DNA from 3 places in the Alkaliphilus crotonatoxidans genome. Region 2 is predicted to be linked to each of the others. Evidence: riboswitches for the same ligand, from Rfam matches in the RefSeq annotation. Region 2 holds a riboswitch; each other region holds the start of a gene.
The links. A riboswitch is a leader RNA that binds a small molecule or an ion and turns the genes downstream of it on or off. The one in region 2 is predicted to bind cyclic di-GMP.
Positions count from the first base shown of each region.

Region 1: linked by a shared signal. The riboswitch ahead of ACYQ1I_RS03250 (PDC sensor domain-containing protein) and the one ahead of ACYQ1I_RS14745 (transglutaminase-like domain-containing protein) in region 2 are both predicted to bind cyclic di-GMP.
Region 3: linked by a shared signal. The riboswitch ahead of ACYQ1I_RS09370 (methyl-accepting chemotaxis protein) and the one ahead of ACYQ1I_RS14745 (transglutaminase-like domain-containing protein) in region 2 are both predicted to bind cyclic di-GMP.

Region 1 is NZ_BAAHXS010000004.1:173,504-181,300, reverse strand. It holds gene ACYQ1I_RS03265 (PTS mannitol transporter subunit IICBA) at 1-996, shown strand, start outside; gene pfkB (1-phosphofructokinase) at 1,033-1,965, shown strand; gene ACYQ1I_RS03255 (zinc-binding dehydrogenase) at 1,984-3,249, shown strand; cyclic di-GMP riboswitch class I at 3,498-3,582, shown strand; gene ACYQ1I_RS03250 (PDC sensor domain-containing protein) at 3,692-4,174, shown strand; gene ACYQ1I_RS03245 (methyl-accepting chemotaxis protein) at 4,123-5,685, shown strand; gene ACYQ1I_RS03240 (sensor histidine kinase) at 6,012-7,358, shown strand; gene ACYQ1I_RS03235 (response regulator) at 7,359-7,797, shown strand, end outside.
Region 2 is NZ_BAAHXS010000006.1:560,925-568,721, forward strand. It holds gene ACYQ1I_RS14710 (GntR family transcriptional regulator) at 143-517, shown strand; gene ACYQ1I_RS14715 (ABC transporter ATP-binding protein) at 520-1,380, shown strand; gene ACYQ1I_RS14720 (ABC-2 transporter permease) at 1,377-2,024, shown strand; tRNA gene ACYQ1I_RS14725 (tRNA-Ser) at 2,198-2,286, opposite strand; gene ACYQ1I_RS14730 (helix-turn-helix domain-containing protein) at 2,454-2,804, opposite strand; gene ACYQ1I_RS14735 (HD-GYP domain-containing protein) at 3,102-3,728, shown strand; gene ACYQ1I_RS14740 (AraC family transcriptional regulator) at 3,948-5,069, shown strand; cyclic di-GMP riboswitch class I at 5,146-5,227, shown strand; cyclic di-GMP riboswitch class I at 5,263-5,344, shown strand; gene ACYQ1I_RS14745 (transglutaminase-like domain-containing protein) at 5,358-6,155, shown strand; gene ACYQ1I_RS14750 (pyridoxal-phosphate-dependent aminotransferase family protein) at 6,715-7,779, shown strand.
Region 3 is NZ_BAAHXS010000004.1:1,414,469-1,422,265, reverse strand. It holds gene ACYQ1I_RS09370 (methyl-accepting chemotaxis protein) at 1-1,915, opposite strand, end outside; cyclic di-GMP riboswitch class I at 2,031-2,120, opposite strand; gene ACYQ1I_RS09365 (dicarboxylate/amino acid:cation symporter) at 2,326-3,546, opposite strand; gene ACYQ1I_RS09360 (small, acid-soluble spore protein, alpha/beta type) at 3,758-3,952, opposite strand; gene lipA (lipoyl synthase) at 4,071-4,931, opposite strand; gene lipB (lipoyl(octanoyl) transferase LipB) at 4,965-5,612, opposite strand; gene ACYQ1I_RS09345 (formate--tetrahydrofolate ligase) at 5,691-7,361, opposite strand; gene folD (bifunctional methylenetetrahydrofolate dehydrogenase/methenyltetrahydrofolate cyclohydrolase FolD) at 7,374-7,797, opposite strand, start outside.

The sequences.
Region 1 (7,797 bases), on a different contig from region 2:
ACCTTCAGCATACTGGGGGCAGGGCTGGTGGCCACCCCATCACCCGGAAGCATCTTTGCCCTACTGGCCATGACCCCAAGGGGAGGGTACTTCCCGGTATTGGCGGGGGTAGCTGTGTCGACGACGGTGAGCTTCCTGGTAGGGGCCTTCTTTATCAAAAGGGCCAGCCATAAGATGGATGAAAATGAGCTAGAGGAGGCCAAGGAAAAGGTTAAGGGCCTGAAGGGTAAAAAGGGAAAGCTGACAGTGAATCAAATTATATTTGCCTGCGATGCAGGAATGGGCTCCAGTGCCATGGCCGCCACCAGCTTAAAGAAGAAGCTGAAGGAAAAGGGATTAGCAATTGAAGTAATTAATTGCTCCATTGATGAAATTTCAGGTGATGCAAAAGTAGTAATCACCCATAAAAGCTTAACTGATCGGGCCAAAAACAAGGCACCCGGGGCAGAGCATATATCGATACAGGATTATTTTAATGACCCTCAATTAGATCAGCTGATCAGCAGACTACAGGCAGGAGCCCCAGATGCTTTTCAGGAAAAGGCAGTGTCAGAAGAAGAAAGCAATGAAATATTAAAAAAATCAAATATTAAGTTGGACCTAAAGACCGTTGATACAGAGGCAGCCATTCGGATGGCAGGACAGCTATTGGTTGAAGGAGGGTATGTGGAAGCACCCTATATCGAGGCCATGCTGGAAAGGGAACAGCAGATCAGCACCTATATAGGAAAGGGAGTTGCCATTCCCCACGGAATCGGCAGTGCAAGAAAGTATATTAAGAAAACCGGGATGGTTGTATTGCAGTTTCCCGAGGGAGTGGCATTTGGTGAAGAAAAGGCCTATCTGGTAATTGGTATAGCAGGGGCCGGCAAGGAGCATCTAAGTATATTATCTAATATTGCCGCCACGCTGGAGGATGATGATACTGTAGAGGCGATTAAAACCACAAGGGACCCCCAGGCCATACACGAAAAGTTCACCATTGACCTAGAGTAGGAGATCATAGACAATTTTAGAAATTGAGGTGAAGGTATGATTATAACATTAACATTAAATCCGGCCGTGGATAAGACCATCGAAATCAGCAATTTTACCCTTAACCGAGTCAATCGGGTAACCAGTGCCCGATTGGATGCCGGTGGGAAAGGAATCAATGTATCAAAAGGAATTCATGGGCTGGGAGAAAAAAGCAAGGCCCTTGGGATTTTAGCCGGAAGATCAGGTCAGTTTATTAAAGACCAATTGGATCAGCTCTCAATAGAGAATCAATTCCTCTTTATTGAAGGCGAGACTAGAACCAATATCAAAATAGTAGACCGCCAAGTCGGTACCAATACCGATATCAATGAGCAGGGGCCAGACATTTCTGTAGAGGACTTAAAGCGAATGGAAGACATGACCCTGAACAATTTAAAAGAGGATGATATCCTGGTGCTTTCCGGAAGCGTGCCGGGGAACGTGGGGTCGGATATTTATCGGTCCCTTGCTGACAGGGCAGGGGAAATGGGAGCGAAGGTCATACTGGATGCCGACGGAGCCCTGTTAAAAGAAGGATTAAAGGCCGGGCCCTATTTAGTTAAGCCCAATATACACGAATTAGAAAGGCTATATAACAAGAGAATTGAAAGTACAGAAGAGGCCATTGTCCTGGCAAGGGATATCTTTCAATATGGCGTTGAGAGAATTATGATTTCACTGGGGGAAGAGGGTGCTGTTTTCATGACCCCTGAACAGATTTTTAGGGTTCAAGGTATGAAGGTTCCTGTTATTAGCACTGTTGGAGCCGGAGATGCCATGGTAGCCGCCCTGGCTGTATCCATTGAAAAAAACTATTCAATGGATCAAACCATTCGCCTGGCCAGTGCAGCCAGCGCCGCCAGTGTCATGACAGCTGGAACCGAAGCCGGTAGGCCAGAGGTGATCGCTGAATTAGAGAAGATTGTAACCTATATCGAACAAGCATAATAGAGAGGTGGTAAGTATATGAAAACCAAGGCAGTAAGATTATATGGTGAGAAGGATTTAAGATTAGAGGAGTTTGAGCTTCCTCCCATTAAAGAAGATGAAATACTGGTTAAGGTTATTACCGACAGCATTTGTATGTCAACCTATAAAGCTGCAATTTTAGGTAAAAACCATAAGAGGGTACCCGAAGATGTTGCAGAAAACCCCATTATTGTTGGCCATGAATTTGCCGGTGTAATCGTAGAGGTAGGTGAAAAATGGCAAAATCAATTTAAACCCGGCGACAAGTTTGCCATTCAACCTGCCCTCAATTACAAGGGAAGTATGGCCTCACCAGGCTATTCCTACCAATATTTTGGCGGAGACTGCACCTATACTATTATTCCCCAGGAGGTAATGGAGCTGGGGTGCCTGCTGCCCTATGAAGGGGAAGCCTTCTACGATGCCTCCCTGGCAGAGCCAATGTCGTGCATTATTGGAGCCTTCCATGCCACTTATCATACCATCACCGGTCAATATGAACATGTAATGGAAATTGTAGAAGGGGGTAAAATGGCATTGCTGGCAGGCTGCGGGCCCATGGGTCTGGGAGCCATTGACTATATTATTCATCGAGACAAAAAACCAAGTCTATTGGTAGTAACCGATATCGACGAGGAACGAATAGAAAGGGCTAAGACCATTTTTACGGCAGAGGAAGCAAGGAAGAACGGGGTAGAATTGATCTTTGTCAATACAAAGAATGTCGAAAATTCTACAGACTATCTAATGGAGCTGACCGGTGGAACGGGCTATAACGATGTTTTTGTCTATGCACCTGTTAAGCAGATAATAGAGGAAGGCGATAAAATACTGGCCCGAGACGGTTGTCTGAATTTCTTTGCAGGCCCCACCGATACCAATTTTTCAGCCCAATTAAACTTCTATAATGTTCATTATGCATCGACCCACATCGTTGGAACCAGTGGTGGCAATACCGATGATATGAAGGAATCACTGGAAATGTCGGCGCAAAAGAGAATTAACCCTGCGGTTATGGTGACCCACATTGGTGGTCTTAATGCGGTTTCCGACGCCACCTTGAATTTACCCAATATCCCTGGGGGCAAAAAGCTAATCTATACCCATTTGGATATGGAGCTGACAGCCATCACAGATTTCGAAGAAAAGGGTAAAACGGACCCCTTCTTTAAAAAATTGGCTCAAATTGTTAAACAGCACAAGGGGCTATGGTCAGCAGAGGCAGAGGCCTATTTACTAGAGTATTATAAAAAATTAATTTAAACCTAAAGATAAATTTAGTGAAAAAGATTAAATAATAGAGATATATAAGGGCTTACCTTGTATGTCTCTATTGCTATTTATAAATAAAAGTTCATGTCGAAAAAAACACAAAATTTATAATATAATGTTGCATTATAGCATTGCATAGGATATACTAATTAAAAAAAGGATAATATGCAAAAGCTGACATATAATGAATACTCAGCGCGATCGAATTTGTTAAACCCTGTAGCAAGTACTTAGATTAATTCAATAGAGGGCAAACTAATCGAAAGGTTAGGACGCAAAGCCATGGGCCTTCATTTGTTAAAAATATGGCAGCCGGTTGCATTGATTGCTCAAGCCCCTTTTGTTTTAAAGAGAAAGGGGCTCCTTTACATTCACTCTAATCTTCACCAAGGTTTGAGCAATCATAAATCATAAAAGAAAGAGGGTTTAAAAAATGAAAAGTATTAAAACAAAATTAGTTCTATCCTTTTTTATTTTGATCTTGGCAAGCTCTTTATTCATTGGCTTTTTCTCGATGTCTATGGCGGGGGATGCCCTGACCGTTGAGGCAGAAGAAACCCTTGAACTGATGGCAAGGGAGGGGGCAAAGCTAACGGAAAGCAGAATGCAAACTCAAATTCTAACCCTGGAAATGATTGCAGGAAGAAGCGATATACAAACGATGGATTGGGAGCTTCAACAGCCAATATTGCAAAGGCAGCTGCCTAAAACGAATTTTTTGGCCCTGGGGGTCGTTTATCCTGACGGAACAGTCTACTATAACAATGGGACCACCCTTTACATAGGAGATAGAGATTATGTAAAAAAAGCTTTAAATGGAGAGTCTAATATATCTGATTTAATCGTAAGTAAAGCTACCCAGGAATTAGTTGTTATTATGCAGTACCCATACAGGATGACAGCGGTAATGTCATAGGCGCCTTAATAGGCAGGCGGGAAGGGGAAGCCATCAGCAATATTACTAATAGCATGGGCTATGGTGAAACAGGCTATGCCTATATGATTAATGGGGAAGGAACCGTCATCGGACACCCTGAAAGTGATAAAGTCTTCGATCAATTTAACCCCATTCAGGAAGGTCAGAAAAATAAGGAATTAAAACCCTTGGGCAATCTAATTGAGAGGATGCTTAGTGAAAAGAATGGAGTAGCCGCCTATCACTTTGAAAATCGAGATCTTTATGCAGGCTATGCCGCTGTCAATGGAACCAGTTGGATTTTAGTGATTACGGCCAATCAGCAGGAGGTATTAGAAGCGATACCCACCATGCAAAGAAATATATTTATCATGTTGCTGGCTGTTTTGGCAGTCAGTTCAATCATTGCCTATATAATTGGCAGCAGCTTGACCAAGCCTATTGTGAACATAAAAGAAGAGGCAGAGAGACTATCAAGTTTCAATATCAGCAGAGATGTAGAGGCTTCCATGCTTAGGAAAAAGGATGAAATAGGGATATTAGCCAGAGCCTTTCAAAATATGATTATCAGTTTACGGGATATTGTAAAGGAAATTAACCTATCGGCTGAACAGGTGGCACAGGTTTCAGAAGAATTAACAGCCACTACGCAGCAGGCCTCTGTTTCATCAGAAGAGGTATCCAGGACAGTAGAAGAAATTGCCAAGGGTGCTTCAGAGCAGGCCCAGGGTACCCAGGCCGGAACCAATAACATCTTCAAACTAAGTGAGGTCATTGAAAAGGACCACAGCTACCTTGAGGAAATGAATACAGCGTCGAACCAGGTGGCCCTGGCGGTCGACTCAGGGTTAGAGGAAATCACCCAGCTGTCAAAAATCACCGATGAAAGCAGCAATGCCATCGAAGAAATTAACGGAGTCATTTTGAGAACCAATGAAAGCTCACAGAAAATAGGTGAAGCTAGTAATATCATTGCTTCCATTGCAGAGCAAACTAACCTGTTGGCATTAAATGCTGCCATTGAGGCAGCCAGGGCCGGAGAAGCAGGAAAGGGCTTTGCAGTTGTAGCAGAGGAAATTAGAAAGCTGGCAGAGCAATCCACAGAATCAACTCAAACAATTGATGAGGTGGTTAATGAGCTGCAAGGGAATTCCCAGGAGGCGGTTAAGACCGTGGAACGGGTTATACACATTTCAAAGGAGCAGTTAAATTGTGTTGGCAATAGTAAGAATCAATATATACAAATTAAGGAGGCAATGGATCAAGCAGCCAAAATTGTAGCAAGGTTAAATGTGTCGAGTCGAGAAATGGAAAATATGAAGGACGATATACAAGAGGAATTACAAAATCTTGCAGCCATAGCCCAGGAAAATTCTGCATCCACTCAACAAGTGGCGGCCTCGATGGAGGAACAAACCGCCGCCATGGAGGAAATATCCAGTGCCAGTGAGGGGTTGTCTAATTTAGCCCAGGAGCTTCAAGGAATGATTAACCGTTTTCAATTGGAATAAAAGATGGTCAATCTGTAACGGTTTTGGCAGCAACGTAAAAGATAGAGGCTTTCTAAAGACCGAGGCATAGGTGCGATACCTATGCCTTTGTTGAATTAAAAAAACAAAAACAATAATAATAGGACGGCTCGTCTCATATGATAGATTAGGCAGGCCAGATGGTTGCGAACCATTATACCCTATGCTATCATTATAGTAACATAAAACAATGACATGCTTAATTAAATCTTAAAGTTCTTAGGTCATCATTATAGACTTAATACAGCTTTAAAAAGACATAAATGTAACCACTAACTTCAAAATCTATAGATACGAGGGGGAAAAGGATGAAAACTGCGTTAAATTATTATACCAGATTCCATACATCTTTAGTAAGTGAAGACATGAAGAAACAGCCCCAGGAAAATGACATATTTGAAGAAAAGGGTTACCACGAACGATTTGACTTAAAGGACCTGGTTGACTTAAAGCTGCTTCAAAACATACAGGAGAAGCTGGCGGAGGTTACAGGGCTGGCCTTTGTAACGGTGGATTTTAGAGGTGAGCCCATCACTGAAAGGACATCGTTTTCAGACTTTTGCTTTGCTCGAAGGGAAATTGAGGAATATAAAATAACCTGCTGCCTTTCAGATGCCCATGGAGGCTTGGAAGCCGCCATTTGGGGAAAACCATATATCTATCGGTGCCCTGCAGGACTGGTGGATTTTGCTGTTCCCATTGTAGTTAGGGGGCAATATCTGGGGGCGGTGCTGTGTGGCCAGGTAAGATGCCCTGACAGCGAACGCTTTGTTGATATTGGTGATTTTGTTAAATCCGATACCAAATGGAAAAGTGACGCCAGCTTTACAGATAAGTATAATCAAACCCTGTCGGTTGAATACGATAAGATCGTATCTACGGCCGAGCTGGTTTATCTTGTCATTAATCAATTGGTGGAAAAGGAAGTTGTCAATATTATTCAAGAGGAGCTAAACCGTAAAAACCTACACCTGATGAAGGAAAAAAAGGCCCGGGTAGAGCTGGAAAAGGAGCTGAAAATTTCAGAGCTTAAGGCCCTCAAGGCCCAGATAAATCCACATTTTATGTTTAATGTATTAAATTCCATTAATAACCTGGCCCTGGTGGAGGGTGCCAAGCAAACCCAGGAAATGGCCTACCTGTTTTCTAATCTGCTTCGATATAACCTGGAGAATGCCGATCATGCAGTCTATTTAAAGGACGACATAGAAAATATAGAGCGGTATTTAAAGGTGCAAAAAATCCGTTTCGGCTCAAAGCTCAGCTACACCATCAACATGGACAAGACCCTTGAAAATCAGAAAATTCTGCCTTTCATTTTGCAGCCCTTTGTAGAAAATGCTGTGAATCATGGAATCGTTCCCAAGGAAACCTCCGGGCAAATTAATGTTTCCGCCAAGCTCCATGGTAAGGATATTTTGATTAGAATAGAAGATGACGGACTGGGAATGTCTCCGAGAAAAATTGAGAAAATATATCATTTTGATCAGGACCAATACGAGGGAAGCTCTCTTGGAATAGGCATTCAAAATACAAGAAAGCGTTTGATACAAAGCTATGGTGAAGAATATGACATTCATATAACAAGTCGGGAAAATATTGGAACCACTGTTGAAATAAAAATCCCCCAGGATTTTAATGAGAGGTTTATATAAATGTTTAAGGTACTCCTTGTGGATGATGAATATTTAGTGAGAAGGGCCCTTCAGATTGTCATTGATGAAATGGAGGAATTTGAAATAGTAGGTGCGGCAGAAAATGCAAAGGAGGCCATGGGCCTCTACGAAAGCCTCAAGCCCGATTATGTCCTGATGGATATTATGATACCGGGTTTTAATGGTTTGCAGGTTAGTCAATGGATTAAAAATAAAAATAAGCACACCACGATTATAATTCTCACCGCCTACAGTAACTTTGAATTTGCCCAGCAGGCCATACAAATCGGCGTAAATGATTATCTATTAAAGCCCTACTCACCGGAAAAAATTAAAGAGGTTATGTTAAAGTACCGGGAAAATCACATTAAGGGTTTTTCTCTGGCAACAGGGCTCATTAAGAGCATCTCGGCCCGTGATTTTCAAAAAACCATGAAAG
Region 2 (7,797 bases):
TATTATTTGTATCCACTACTTTTCACAGTAGGAGCTTATATCCCTGCGACAAAAAATTCTAATTCGCGATTGACAATTAAGTGTATTTAGTGTATATTGTGTATTATAAACATACACACTATACGATTGGAAGGTTATGTGAATGAAAATATTGATTTCCAACTCTTCTGATAAACCATTATATCAGCAGATAAAGGAACAAATCATTGATACTATTCTAAAAGGTGAATTAGCAGAAGGTGACTCTTTGCCATCTATCCGAAGTTTCGCCAACGATATAAAAGTAAGTGTCCTAACAATTCGCCGTGTCTATGATGAATTGGAGCAGGAAGGTTTTACTACAAGTCAAGTTGGCATTGGCACCTTTGTATCAACGGGAAATGTTGAACTTTTGAGAGAATCCAAACGACACATGGTTGAAAAGAAAATGCAGGAATTGATTGATACAGCAAAAACCTTGAATATCACAAAAGAAGAACTAAATGCTATGATGGATATTTTATACGAGGAGGACTAAGTATGGGCAATATTTTAGAAGTTTCAGGGTTAAATAAATCTTATGAAGGTTTTTCACTAACCGATATTAGCTTTTCTTTGCCAGAGGGTTGTATTACAGGCTTTATCGGTGTCAACGGCGCAGGAAAGACTAGTACTATACGCACAATTCTTGGCCTTACGCAAAAAGCTTCCGGTTCAATTAAAATTTTCGGGAAAGACTTGGAAAGTAATGCCCAGGAGTTGAAAAACCGCATTGGTGTCGTTCTGGACGAGGGCTATTTTTATGATGAGCTAACAATGGATGAAATGAAAAGCATAATCGCTCCAGCCTACTCAAGGTGGAGCGACAAAGATTATAAAAGATATATGGATAGGTTTTCACTTAACCCACGACAAAAGATTGCAACGCTGTCAAAAGGTATGCGTATGAAATTTGCGCTGACGCTTGCTTTGTCCCATGAGACTGAGCTACTTATTATGGATGAACCGACAAGCGGACTTGACCCTTTGGTTAGAAGTCAGCTTTTAGAAATAATGACCGATTACATGAATAAGGGCGGTAAAGGCGTATTCTTTTCCACTCATATTACATCTGACCTGGATAAGGTTGCAGATACGCTTATTCTCATACATGGCGGTAGGACATTACTTGAACAAGAAAAGGACACTTTACTTGACAATTATCGTGTGATAAAGGGTGATAACAAGGCTCTTAACAATGAGAATAAAGAGTTGTTCCTAAATATTCAACTAACTGATTTTGGCTTTACCGGAGTTACAGACAAACTTTCAAGGGTGCAAAAAATCATACCGGATATTTTAGTTGAACGGCCGACTATAGAGGATATTATGTTGGCCTATATTGAAGGGGGGCGAAAATGATGTTATGGAATTTAGTGAAGAAGGATATTTTAATTGCAAAGAAATATGTAATCGTAACAATGCTGGTGGTTATTGCAATTCCTTTATTTATTATGTTTAGCGCTCCTTCGCTTTCGGGCTTTTTCCCTTTTCTTTACATGGTTGCTATGGCTGAACTTTTGTTATTACAGGCTATTTCACAGGAAGAAGCTAAATATCCCAAAGCTACTGCATTATTGTGTACTGCTCCGTATACTCGAAGTGCATTTATAAAGGCTAAATATGTATTTTCCCTTTTGATATTTGCATATTGTTATATAGTGCATACCCTTGTGATGTTAGTTATAGACAAATCTAACATTCTTGATTTAACAACTATTCTAATGGTACTTTTATTTAGTGTATTATTATATGGTATCTACATGCCTATTGAAGTCAGGTATGGAGCCGTAAAGGCAAAATTCGTTTTTATGATTATGATTTTTGTATTATCTTTTGGGCCCGTTGTATTTGCCAATCTCTTTGCGAACATCACAATTGATATTTCGGCTTTGGCAGCAATATCTTCCACAATCAAAAATATTGTGTTAGCCTTGGCAAGTATGTTGGTCTTTGGTATTTCAATGAGGGTGTCTACTAAAATTTTTTCTAAAAAAGAATTGTGAATCTAATGCAGAGAGTAGCTGGGCAAAAAAGCAACAGAGAGAGTTTCTCTGCTCCCTAAACAGGGGAAAATTATGTTAGAAAACAACATTTTGATACATTTAGGATTTGAGGATAAAGCGGAAGCTCATAAAAAGGAAGAACCTGTTGCAGACATTGACCGCAAACAGGCTCATGGCGGAAGCGGTGGGATTCGAACCCACGTGCCCTTGCGGACAACCGCATTTCGAGTGCGGCTCGTTATGACCACTTCGATACGCTTCCATAGTTTCTTAAAAAAATATAACATAAAACCAATAGCAAAATTGGCCTATATATAAAATACAGCTTTATGCTTAATTTGTCAATTCCTCTGTCTATTATTTTATGTCATGTTACTCATAATTGCCAAAAAGCGTTGGTTGAAGGGGAAAAACTTCAACCAACGCTTTTTAGCGGTCATATTTATTTTTGAGCTTGATAAACTCAATCAGAAAAATAAACTCCTTTTCCGAGTATTGCTGTGTTAGGCTCAAGATATGCTTTTGATGTGAATTTGTTACTGACTCCAGTAGCTGACCCTTCCCCTCATCCTCTGCAAAAAGTAAATAATCGGTGCTGACATTAAAGATGGTAGAAAACTTATATAATGTTTCGATACTGATTCCTCTCTGACCCCGTTCGATTAAGCCCATGTATGATGCCGACAGATTCAAAATTTCGGCCATCTGTTCAATTGTTAATTCATGTTGAGTCCGAATTAGCCGTATTTTTTTTCCGATAGCCTTGTAATCTACGCTCATATTATCACCTCATTATAACTTTAATATGATTAGCAATTAGTATTCCACACACTGACAGAATTATGTAACAGTTCTAAAAGAATTGACAAGATATGCCAACCTTGTATAAAATATAAGAAAAGATGACGACTTACTACAAAATATGATACTGATTTAAAAATAAGTATTTAATCTGATCAAAATTACGATTAAAAGTTAATTGCGACAAAGACAAATTTGTTAAATATAAGCCCGGCTTACCAGTTACATTATCTGAAGGATACAGCAAATAAGATGGCTATAGAAGGGGTGTATAGGATGCAGTGGAATATACATGATTTAGCATTGACAGACCATATCGGGAACCCAATGGACCATAAATTGTCTTTAGAGATTTTTGCCCATTCAATTGATGTAGCCATTATATCTGCTCAAATAGCTGGTGAAATAGAGCTGCCCGATCAACAGAAGCACGAATTGTTTGAAAGTGCCTTATATCATGATATTGGCAAAAGCAGAATACCACCCTCTATCCTCTATAAAAAAGGAAGGCTTACAGTAGAGGAATGGAGAACTATGAAACAGCATTGCCTTTATTCAGAGGCTTTATACTTAAAAATGCAGCTGAAAATAAAGGACAAAAATGTAAAAATCGCTAAAGCCCTGCGTTACCACCATGAGAACTGGGATGGCACAGGATATCCGGAGGGATTAAAGGGAAATGAAATTCCTCTATATAGCAGAATTATCCGTATTGCAGACATATTTGATGCTATTACGCAGCCCAGAGTATACAGGCCCTATAAAATTAAAAATACAATGTCAGTATTAGAGCGGATGAAGCGAAAGGAAATAGACCCCTTTATTTATGAAAGAAGCAAAAAAATATTAGAACAAGCTTTAAATGAAAGATTTCTTGCTAATCAAGCCAATTGGAAGGACTAGGTTAAAAAAAGGAGGAGTATTGAGAAAAAAGATAACAAAATTGTTAATAAAAAAACATAAAAAGTATCTTAATATATAATTTTATGGTATAATTTGTCTTATATTAGCAAATTGTCTGTCATATGTATTTTGATAGATTAGGCCATGGTATCATATCTTATACCATAATTAAATAAGTTTAATTTCTTAATTTTACTATAGGGAGGGTGGTGCTTAGCAATGGAAATAGAAGAGTTAGGGAAATTGCTCAATCGATTAGAGCCGCTGGAGCTGATTTTAAAACAAAATCTGATGAAACATAAAAATTTTGATACTGATTATACAAAGGATAAAATAGAAGGCTATGGCAATAAAGCATCATTCTTAGAAACTCAGCACAAAATTTTAGATGATATTATTTTGAATGCTTTTTCAAACGATTCTAATGACTTGGATGAGAATAAGGTACTCATTACGAAGCAACCCAGATTCACCCATGTTCCATTCCATCAACATGACTACTTAGAAATTATTTATGTTTTTCAGGGAGCGTGTCGCCTATATATAGAAGACCAGACCAATGAAATTCAACTAACCCAAGGGCAGCTTTGCTTTATTAATCCTGAAACAACCCATGCCTTAGGGATCCTTGGAGCCGGCGATATTGTCTTAAATATAGCAATCACGTCTTCCTTTCAGGATACAGTGTATACGGCTATGGTTTATTCTAACGATCATGCTGATCAGAGCTTTATAAATGAATGGTTTTATCAAAAGCATTTTCAAAAATATATGGTGATGAATGTAGCATCCAAGAAGTCCCAGCATACCCTTGAGGTAATTCTGATGGAATATTATGGGGGTGATTTGTTAAAGGATGATAAAATTAAATGCCTATTTATAATCTTTTTTTCAGAGCTGGAAAAGCTCCACCAAGATAGTCTTCAAGAGAGTGAAGTAGGTATTATTAGTGAAAGAATGAATGATATACTGGAATATATTTGGAAAAATATCAAGACTGTGAAGCTGGCAGATGTTGCAAAGGAGTTTGGATATCATCCAGCCTATGTAAGTCAAATGATTTATGAAAAGACCAATCGGAGCTTTGGTGAATGGGTAGTCGATACACGCTTAAAAATTGCCTGTGGTATGTTGGTTTTTAGGAAAATTGCAATACATAAGGTGGCAGCAGAGGTAGGATATAAGAACCCCGATCAATTTAATAAAGTATTTAAAGAGAAATATGGAATTTCTCCTGAAATATACAGAAAAACCAAGGGAATGAGTAATGGTGATTTAACTCGTTATGTTGAAGAAGCAATTATATATAAAGATAGGGCCAATATTATTGGGCAGCCTTAATCAGAAAAATGTTTTTATAAATTAATAATGTGGTATAATGAAATCAGTAAAATAATTAAACGAAAAAAGAACTTCTCACCGACAATAGCAAACCAACGGAAACGTTGGGACGCAAAGCTAAAGGGCCTACTCGAAAGAAAGGCAGCCTAGCCACCGAAGGATTAGTTTTTGTTGTTTTTGATCTATAGCTTTTCACCGACAATGGCAAACCAATGGAAACGTTGGGACGCAAAGCCATAGGGCCCACTCGAAAGAAGGGCAGCCTGGCTACCGAAGGGAGAGTTATCTATGAAAAAGACTTTAATCATTATGACTGTCGTCTTCTTTATATTTGCTAATATTTTTACATATGGTGCAGAAGCCCAAATTATTAGTACTGAAAACATCAATAGGGGGATTGTATCTGTTTTTTATGGACAAGCCCATCACAAAGAAATGCGGGTTTTAATTGAAAAGGACGGACAACGCTTCAGTTATCGTCTTGATGGTGAAAAAAAAGAGCGGTTTCCTTTACAGATGGGAAACGGAGCATATATTGTAAGATTAATGGAAAATACCGAAGGCAATAAATATAGGGAGATATTAAAGCAGGAAATTAAAGTAAACCTGGCAGATGATAAGATAATCTATCTAAACTCTATTCAGGAAATAAAATGGGATTCATCTTCAAAGGCAGTACAAAAAGCTTCGGAATTAACTGAAAACTTAACTGCTGATATAGATAAGGTGAGGGCAATCTATGAATATATCATTCATGAAATTGAGTATGATTATAAAAAGGCTGCTAATACTTCGTCCCATTATTTGCCTGATATTGATCATATCTTCGATACCAAGCTAGGGATATGCTATGATTATGCGTCATTATTTGCAGCCATGTTAAGAAGCCAGGGAATACCGACTCAGCTGGTCAAGGGGTATGCTTCCAATATTAATGAATATCATGCCTGGAATGAGGTTTATATCGAAGCCCTGGGGGGCTGGGTCATAATCGATACAACACAGGACGCACAATTAATAAAAAGTAATTTGAGGCCTGACATGATAAAAAGCCCTTCTGACTTTAACAGGACAAGCCATATATAGAATCGTTATTGTTCCACCCAACCGGGTGGAGTTTTTATTATTAAATTCCAGTTATATCTGGGTGATTCCGTTGTCATCAGTCATAAGATCAACCGATATTGCCTCCTTATTATGCCTTGCTTTATGGCAATTTCAACTCAGGGGAAACACAAGTTTTAACTGTAACAGGGTACTGGCACCACGTAAATTGGGGTGGGTTTTAATAATGATTGATTAATAGCTAATATGTAAAGGTATAAATGAACTATATAAACTGCAATAGAAAAAGCTTATCTTCGGTCGTCATATTGCTCGATATGGATTCTCCTCGTTCTTACTAGATGAAAATTTTCTCAGAATAACCCAAGCTTTAACTGACTAGGTACTTGCAATATGTAGGTTTGCTTTTCTTTTATATATAAATTTTTTTACATAAAAAGGGTTTTTTAAGATCATAACGAATAAATTAATTACAACTGAATTTTTCAGAAATTTCCAAAAACCATAAAAAGGCAATTTACGCCATTATTTTAAAACCAAAATGGTTTTGAGTGAGAATGAATTTAAGGAGGTTTTTATGATGTACAAAAAACTATTCATACCTGGTCCAGTCAATGTAACCCCCGATGTACTTGAAAAAATGGCCACACCCATGATTGGTCACCGTACCAAAGATGCCTCTGTTCTGCAAAGAAGTATCTCAGACAAAATGAGAAGACTGATGTATACTGAAAATGAAATATTGCTTTCCACTTCCTCAGGCAGCGGCTTGATGGAAGGAGCCATTCGTTCCTGTACTAGGCGAAGGGCTGCGGTTTTTTCTGTAGGGGCCTTTGGGGATCGCTGGTTTAAAATGGCCAAGGCTAATGGGGTGCCGGCTGATTTATTCTCCGCTGAGCTGGGAAAGGCAACAACGGCTGAAATGGTTGAATCTGCCCTCTCTACCGGTAAATATGATTTAATCACCATTACCCATAATGAAACCTCAACAGGAGTGATGAATCCTGTTGAGGAAATTGCAGCGGTTGTTAAAAAATATCCCGATGTAATATTCTGTTTAGACACCGTCAGCTCATTGGGGGGAACCAAATTACCCGTTGATGAGCTGGGGGTTGATATTTGCATCACCTCCTCACAAAAATGCCTGGGACTCCCCCCGGGAATTGCCATCTGCTCCATCTCCCAAAAAGCCCTGGAAGCTGCAAAGCAGGTTGAAAACAGAGGATTATATTTTGACCTGCTGGAACTTTACAACTACATTCAGAAAGGAGATTATCAGTATCCCTCTACCCCCAGCCTTTCCCATATGTTTGCTTTAGATTATCAATTGGATAAAATCCTTGAAGAGGGTCTTGAAAACAGATTTGCCAGACATCTTGCCATGGCAAAATATGTTCGGCAATGGGCCGTTGAAAACTTTGCAATGCTTACTGAAGAAAAGTATGCCTCCAACACCCTTACAACGGTTAAGAATACAAAGGGCATAGATGTAAAAGAGCTGAATAATCAGCTGGGTCAAAGAGGATATATGATATCTAATGGCTATGGAGATTTAAAGGATAAAACCTTCCGTATCGCCCACATGGCAGAAACAACCCTAGAGGAGATTAAGGAATTATTAGCTTTAATCGATGAATTGATTTAAAGAATCTATTTCATTAAA
Region 3 (7,797 bases), on a different contig from region 2:
GCTGGGTGGCAGCAGAGGTTTCCTCTGCCGTTGCCGATACATTTTCTATCACACCTACAATTTCATCCTTTTTAAGGGCCATTTCATCGGAGCTCTGCTCTACTTCATTAACTTTTTGCTTTACAGCAGTAATTGCACCAGATATTTGATTAAATATCTCCTGGGTCATAGTAACGGCCTTATCCTGTTCCATAACGATATTTTGTGCCGTATCCATGGAAACCACAGCATTGTTGGCCTGATTTTGAATTCCTTCAATGAGCAGGTAGATTTCCTTAGTGGCATTGCCCGATTGCTCTGCCAGCTTTCTGATTTCATCAGCCACCACAGCAAAGCCCTTGCCGGCCTCCCCAGCCCTGGCTGCTTCAATAGCGGCATTCAAGGCCAATAGATTAGTCTGCTCTGAAATCTGGGTAATGGTCTGGGTAATAATGCTGATGGCATCGGCGCTTTCATGTAAGCTGTTGATAATTTTACTAACCTCTATAGCGGAATCCCTGGTTTGAATGGTCTTTTCCACCAGCTCCTCCAGGGTCCTTAGCCCTTGACTACTTAACTCATTGGTCTCCTCTGCCACATCCTTCACTGATTGGGTAGACAGCAGTACCTCTTCGATTTTTCCAGCCAGCTCATTGACCTTCACGGCCCCTGTTTCTGTGTCTCTGGCCTGCTCGCCGGCACTTTTGGCTATTTCCTCCACCGTCAGGGCCACCTCGTTGGTGGCGGCACTGGTTTGCTCCGTTATACCGGCCAGGGCTGTGGCTGTTTCTACAACGGTTCTGGAGGAGTTTTGCACATCCTCTATTAAGGCACGAATATTTTCCATCATCGTGTTGAAGCTGGCGCTTAATTCCCCAAATTCGTCATTGGTATTAATTTGAGAAAATACGCTTAAATCTCCTGTGGAAGCCCTGCCGAAGGCTCCTTTAAGCTGATTTAAGGGGCCTGAAATTCTTCTTGAAATGATAATAGCAATACCTACCCCTAAGATGGAAGCAATAATTACTCCGATCAATATATAATTTAAAAGGTCACTGGTGCTTGTCAGCAGCTCATGGGCCTCCATGGCTCCCATCAGCTTCCATCCGGTGCTGGGTATAGTGGTGAAGCTCATGAACTTGTGTCCACCGTCAAACTCATATCGTATAAAGTCTGCTTCATGGCTGACCACGGTTTCCCAAAAGCTCTGGCCTGTAATGTCATTGGTTCCGATCCGTTCAACATCGGGATGAGAAATGACAATTCCCTGCTGACTGGCCAGGACTAAATAGCCCTCATTTCCCAGATGAACATTGCCTATTTTTTCTGCAAGACCCTCGATGTCGACGTCAAAGGCTACCACTCCAAGGGTGCTGCCATTATCCTGAATGATTTTCGAAGCCGTAATGGTATATTGACCGGAATTTGTATCTATGTAGGGATCCGTCCAGGCTACCCTGTCGGGGTTTTTCAGCGCCTCGGAATACCAGGGTCTATCGGTGGGATCATAACCCGCTGGCACCTCGGAACGGGGGTAAAGATACATTCCTTTACTTTCTGTTCCTACATAGGTATTGAGAACAGACTCGTTGGGATGATTGGCATTGGCTAATAATTCCATGGCTAAATCAAAATATTGATTTTGACTTGCTTCGTCGCCCCCCAGCTGACCTTCTCTGGCCAGCTTGATCACTAAAGAGTTTTCCGCCAGGGCCTTCACCTGCCTCTCGATTCCCAAGAAGTACTCATTTAATGAATCAGCCGCCTGGTTAGCAGTTTGCTCAGTGGTTAACTTCAGCTTTTCTTCCAGTATGGAATAGGCCCTTCGATAGCTCAGAAAGCCCAACAGGCTTACGGGTAGTACAATGATTAAAATCATTACAATGATAAGCTGGTTTCTGACACGATTACTGCTTTTAACTTTGTTTTTTTTCATTTTGTTATCCTGCCCCTTTCTCATCCTTAGTTAACAACCACACCCCTAGCCATGACAACAGGTTTTAACATCTTAGAGGATGTTTATTCCTTTTTTTATGTAATCAAAAAAATCCCACGGCAGCCTGGCAACCCTAGGAGCTAACAGCTCCCTTAGGTCCATAGCTTTGCGTCCTTGCCTTTCAACAAGTTTGCCAGTATCAGGGTTGATTTAAATTTACACATACCTTTACACTTAAATATAACAAAAATCGACAATAAAGTAAATATGTATTTAGTTATCATCCAGGTGGCCTGTGACCTTTACCAATCACGGTATTGTTTAAAAAATAACAATATATAAAATGCAGCGTTAAATTTATATATACATTATATATGATATGTCCCATTTTCTTTTTCTGTCCCCTTGCGCTACTTTTTTCTCTTTTTATAGGGCAGAATGGTCCCCTTTCTTTCTGTGGCTGAAACCGCCACCGCCACTGCTCCGTCCCCCACCACATTGGCAAAGGTTCGAGCCATATCCAATATCCTGTCGACCCCTGCAATCATTGCCGCTCCCTCTAGGGGCAGCCCCACCGAGGTTAAGACCATGGTCAGCATAATCAAGCCTGCCCCTGGTACACCGGCAGTCCCGATGGAGGACAGGGTAGCGGTTAATACAATGATCACCTGCTGGGAAAGGCTTAGGTCAATTCCTGCAATTTGAGCCACGAAAAGGGCGCATACACCCTGATACAATCCAGTTCCATCCATATTGATGGTGGCTCCCAGGGGCAGTACGAAGCTGGCAATCCCTCCAGGTACCCCAAGGTTTTCCTTTACCGCCTTAATGGTTACGGGAAGGGTGCCTACACTGCTGGAGGTACTGAAGGCCACCGTTGCGGCCGGCAGGATTCCTCTAAAGAATTGAATTGGGCTAATTCGGCCAAAGCAGCTGACAATTGTGGAATATACCAATACGCTGTGGAGCAACACCCCCAGGTATACGGCTAATATTACCTTTCCCAGGGGAAGCAGCACCCCTGGGCCATTGTTGGCCACCACAGGGGCAATTAGGGCAAAAACACCATAAGGGGCCAGCTTCATAATAAAGGCCGTTAAGGTATACATGGTTTCTGCCAGGCCGTCAAAAAAACTAAGAAACACCCGGCTTTTTTCCTTTACAGCTGTGGCAGAAATTCCAAGAAAGATGGCAAATATGATGATTTGCAGCATATTCCCCTCCACCAGACCCTTTAGGGGATTGGCAGGGATCATATTGAGGAGGGTTTCAGACAGGGCCGGTATTTCCGTTACCTCTGGGGCCGTAGTAAGGGAAAGTGTCAAGCCTGCCCCAGGCTTAATTAAATTGGCCATGAAAATACCAATGGTTGCAGCGATGGCTGTGGTGCCCATGTAAAAGGCAATGGTTTTTCCTCCGATTCGGCCGATTTTTTTAATATCGTTCATGCTGGCGGTACCTACAATAATTGATGAGAATACTAAGGGTATGATCAGCATTCTAACAAGGTTTAAAAACAGGGCCCCAAGGGGGGCGATATAGCTGTCAGCTATATGGGGCATTCCTCCCAGTAATAAACCAAAAACAATTCCCGCCACTAAACCCAGTAATATCTTAGTTGTTAATTTCATCCCCTCTACTCCTTTCATAGGCTTATTGTATTAAATACTATGAAGGGAGGGATTTATTTATTATCAAATTGTAGTTTAACAGTATCTGAAACAGCATAAGGGTTAATGAAAAAATGCTAAAATGAAAAATGGCCTATATAAGGCCGAAGGAAGGATTCAGAATAGATTTAATATAGAATGGGCCCGCATTTTACGGACCCAACATGAACCTTTATTGAAGGGGTGGCTGCCCCCCAGGGTTTTTCTGTTGTTCGGCCAGAATTTTTTCTCCTAGCTCCACCAGCCTTCTGGTCATGGTTCCTCCCAGGCTGCCTCCCACAAACCCCAGCTCCCGTGAGGCAATCTCGCCCCGGTCGATCACTGGTGGCTGAGGTTGGTTAAATTGATTTCCCTTTGGTGTTTCCATATGACAGCACCTCTTTTCTTATAGCTCGCCACAGTCATTAAAATGTTGTGGGATCTACATTAAAGTTCATGATTATTTTTGCTGTTACATGTTCTTTTATACCAGGAAAAATCTTGTTTTAGCCAATAGATTCCAAAGCCTCGGCCGCATGATAGGAGCTTCTGACCAGGGGTGCCGAAGCCACATGGCTGAAGCCTAAAGTCAGAGCAATTTTTCGATAACGTTCAAATTGGTCGGGGTGAACATATTCCTGTAAAGGATAATGGGCCTGGCTGGGAGGTAAATACTGACCAATGGTGACAAAATCGCAGCTTACTTCTCTAAGATCTTGAAGCACCTTAATTACCTCTTCTTCTGTTTCTCCCAGGCCCACCATAATTCCAGATTTTGTAATGATATGAGCATCTATTTTTTTTGCAGCTTTAATTAAATCAATCGACCGTTGATAGATGGCTCCAGGCCGAACCTGGGGGTAAAGCCTGGGTACCGTTTCCATATTGTGATTGATGATTTCCGGCCTGGCCTTTACCACCAGTTCCAGGGAATATTCATCGCCCTTCAGGTCGGGAATTAAAACCTCCACAATCATCCTGGGATTCTTTTCCTTAATGGCCCCTACCACCCGGGCAAAATGATCGGCTCCCCCATAAGGCAGGTCGTCTCGGGTAACCGAGGTTACCACCACATGCCTCAGATCCAGCTCTACAGCAGCTGTGGCCACATTTTCAGGCTCCAGCGGGTCCAGCGGCTGGGGTTTTCCATGGGTTACATTACAAAACCGACAATTTCTTGTACATTCCTTCCCCATAATCATAAAGGTGGCGGTTTTTTGACTGAAGCATTCTGCCCGATTTGGGCAATTGGCTGCCTCGCAGACGGTATTTAAGGTCAGCTTATCCAATACGGTTTTCACATAGCTTAGGTTTCGACCACCTCTAAGCTTTACCCTGAGCCAGTCTGGCTTTCTTTTTACTTCCACTGATTATCACCTCTGTCTATTTGACCTTTCCAATCAAACCTGCTTTTCATAATGGAAGGCCTTCATAAAGTAATCCACCACCAAGGGCTTAATTTCCTCAAGATTGTATTCCCTCCCCAGCAGGGCCTTCAGGGAGGTAACTCCTTTGTCTGGAATACCGCAGGGAACAATATAATTAAAATGCTCCAGGTTGGTGTTGACATTAAAGGCAAAGCCATGCATGGTGACGCCCCGTTTTACCGCCAGGCCAAGAGCAACAATTTTATGATTCCCCACCCAAACCCCACGATGATCACAGTGGCTTTGGGCCTCAATTTGAAAGTGATCCTTAAGCAGATGAATAAAGCTTTCCTCAAGACCCTTGACAAAGGCCCTGATTCCAATTTTAGCTGCCTTCAAGTCAACAATGGGATAGCCTACAATTTGTCCGATTCCATGGTAGGTTACATCGCCCCCACGGTTGGTTTGATGAAGGGTGATTCCTTGGGTCTTTAAAAATGTTTCACTGACCATAATATTGCTGCTATTGGCCCGGTTGCCCAGGGTAATCACCGGGGGATGCTCTACTAAAATCAGTGTGTCTTCTATTTCTCCCTGCCGTCGCATGGTCAGGTATTCCAACTGCTGATCCAAGGCTTTATCATAATCACAGCGGCCCAAATCAACCACCTTTAACTTCATTGCCTTACCCCCTTACTTCTTAATCAATCGAGTAGGAGGTGAACGAAATCATCATTCACCTCCTACTGAAATATTTTCTTAGAATAAGCCTACAATTTCTCCATTTTCCAGTATGTCAATATGGTTGGCTGCCGGCACCTTCGGCAAACCGGGCATTGTCATAATATCTCCTGTAATGGCTACTAAAAATCCTGCCCCTGCCGAGGCTCGAAGGGTGTTAACGGTGATTTTGAAGCCCTTTGGTCTGCCCAATAGCCTAGGGTTATCCGATAGGGAATACTGGGTTTTTGCCATACAGATTGGCAGCTTATCTAACCCAATTTTTTCATAGCTTTCGATTTCCTTCAGGGCCTTGCCACTGAATTCAACTCCGTCGGCTCCATAGATTTCACGGGCAATGATTTCAACCTTTTCCTTAATGGGCAGATCAAGGTCATATAGGGGTTTAAAGCTGCTCTCGCCCTTTTCAGCCAGTTCAACCACCCTTTCAGCCAGCTGAATGCCGCCTTCGCCGCCCTTGGCCCATACCTCAGACAGTACCACCTCAACCCCCTGGGCCAGGCATCTTTCCCGAACAAATTCCAGTTCCCTTTCTGTATCAGTGGGGAAGGCATTAATGGCCACTACAGCGGATACACCAAATTTTTTCACATTTTCAATTTGTTTTTCTAGATTTTCAAAGCCATCGGCCAGGGCCTGCATGTTTTCCTGATTGAGGTCGGCTTTAGCCACGCCTCCATGGTTCTTCAAAGCCCTTACGGTGGCCACCACCACCACTACGTCGGGCTTCAGTCCGGCATAGCGGCATTTAATATTAAAGAATTTTTCTGCCCCTAAATCTGCTCCAAAGCCTGCCTCTGTTACAACATAGTCGGCTATTTTCAGGGCTGTTTTGGTTGCCAGCACCGAATTACAGCCATGGGCTATGTTAGCAAAGGGGCCGCCATGGATAATGGCAGGGGTATTTTCCAGGGTTTGCACCAGGTTGGGCTTGAGGGCATCCTTCAGCAGCAGTGCCAGGGCTCCTGTGGCCTCCAGGTCTCCTGCCGTTACTGGGGCATTGTCATAGGTATAGCCGATAATCATCCTGGACAGACGATCCTTTAAATCCTCCATACTGGTGGCCAGACACAGAATTGCCATGATTTCAGAGGCAACGGTGATGTCGAAGCCATCCTCCCGGGGGATTCCATTTCCTTTGCCCCCTAAACCAATGACGATATCTCGAAGGGCACGGTCGTTCATGTCCAGGGCCCTTCGCCAGGTCACCCTTCTGGGGTCAATGTTTAACCTGTTCCCTTGATGGATGTGGTTGTCTATCAAGGCCGCCAGCAGGTTATTGGCCGTGGTGATGGCATGGATGTCTCCTGTAAAGTGAAGGTTGATATCTTCCATCGGTACCACCTGGGCATATCCCCCTCCGGCGGCTCCGCCCTTTACTCCGAAGCAGGGCCCAAGGGAGGGCTCCCTCAGGGTGGTAACGGTCTTTTTACCGATTTTATTTAGCCCCATGCTCAAGCCCACATTGGTGGTAGTTTTACCTTCGCCGGCGGCAGTAGGATTGATGGCTGTTACCAGAATCAGCTTGCCATCCCTTTGATTTTCCAGCCTTTTATAGAGGTCAAGGGATATTTTACCCTTATATTTTCCGTATAGATCAAGGTCATCCTCTGAGATATTCAATTGCTTAGCGATTTCAACAATCGGCAGCATTTTAGCCTCCTGGGCTATTTGTACATCGGTCTTCATATTCTTCACCCCTTATATTTTTTTAGCAGCCATCACGGTATTGTAAAGCAGCATGGTAATGGTCATGGGTCCTACTCCACCGGGAACGGGGGTAATGGCCCCTGCAATTTCCTTTACCTGTTCAAAATCAACATCCCCCACCAGCTTGCCCTCCAGACGGTTTACTCCGACATCTATTACCACAGCTCCCGGTTTGACCATATCGGCTGTGACAAAGTTGGGTTTCCCTAGGGCCGCCACCAGAATATCTGCTTGGCGGGTCATTTCCTTAAGGTTTTTGGTTCGGGAATGACAGATGGTGACTGTAGCGTTTCTTTGCAGCAATAGACTGGCAGCAGGTTTACCCACAATATTGCTCCTGCCTATGATCACAGCATGCTTCCCTTCGATTTCTATTCCCTCTAAATCCAATAGCTTTATAATTCCGTGGGGGGTA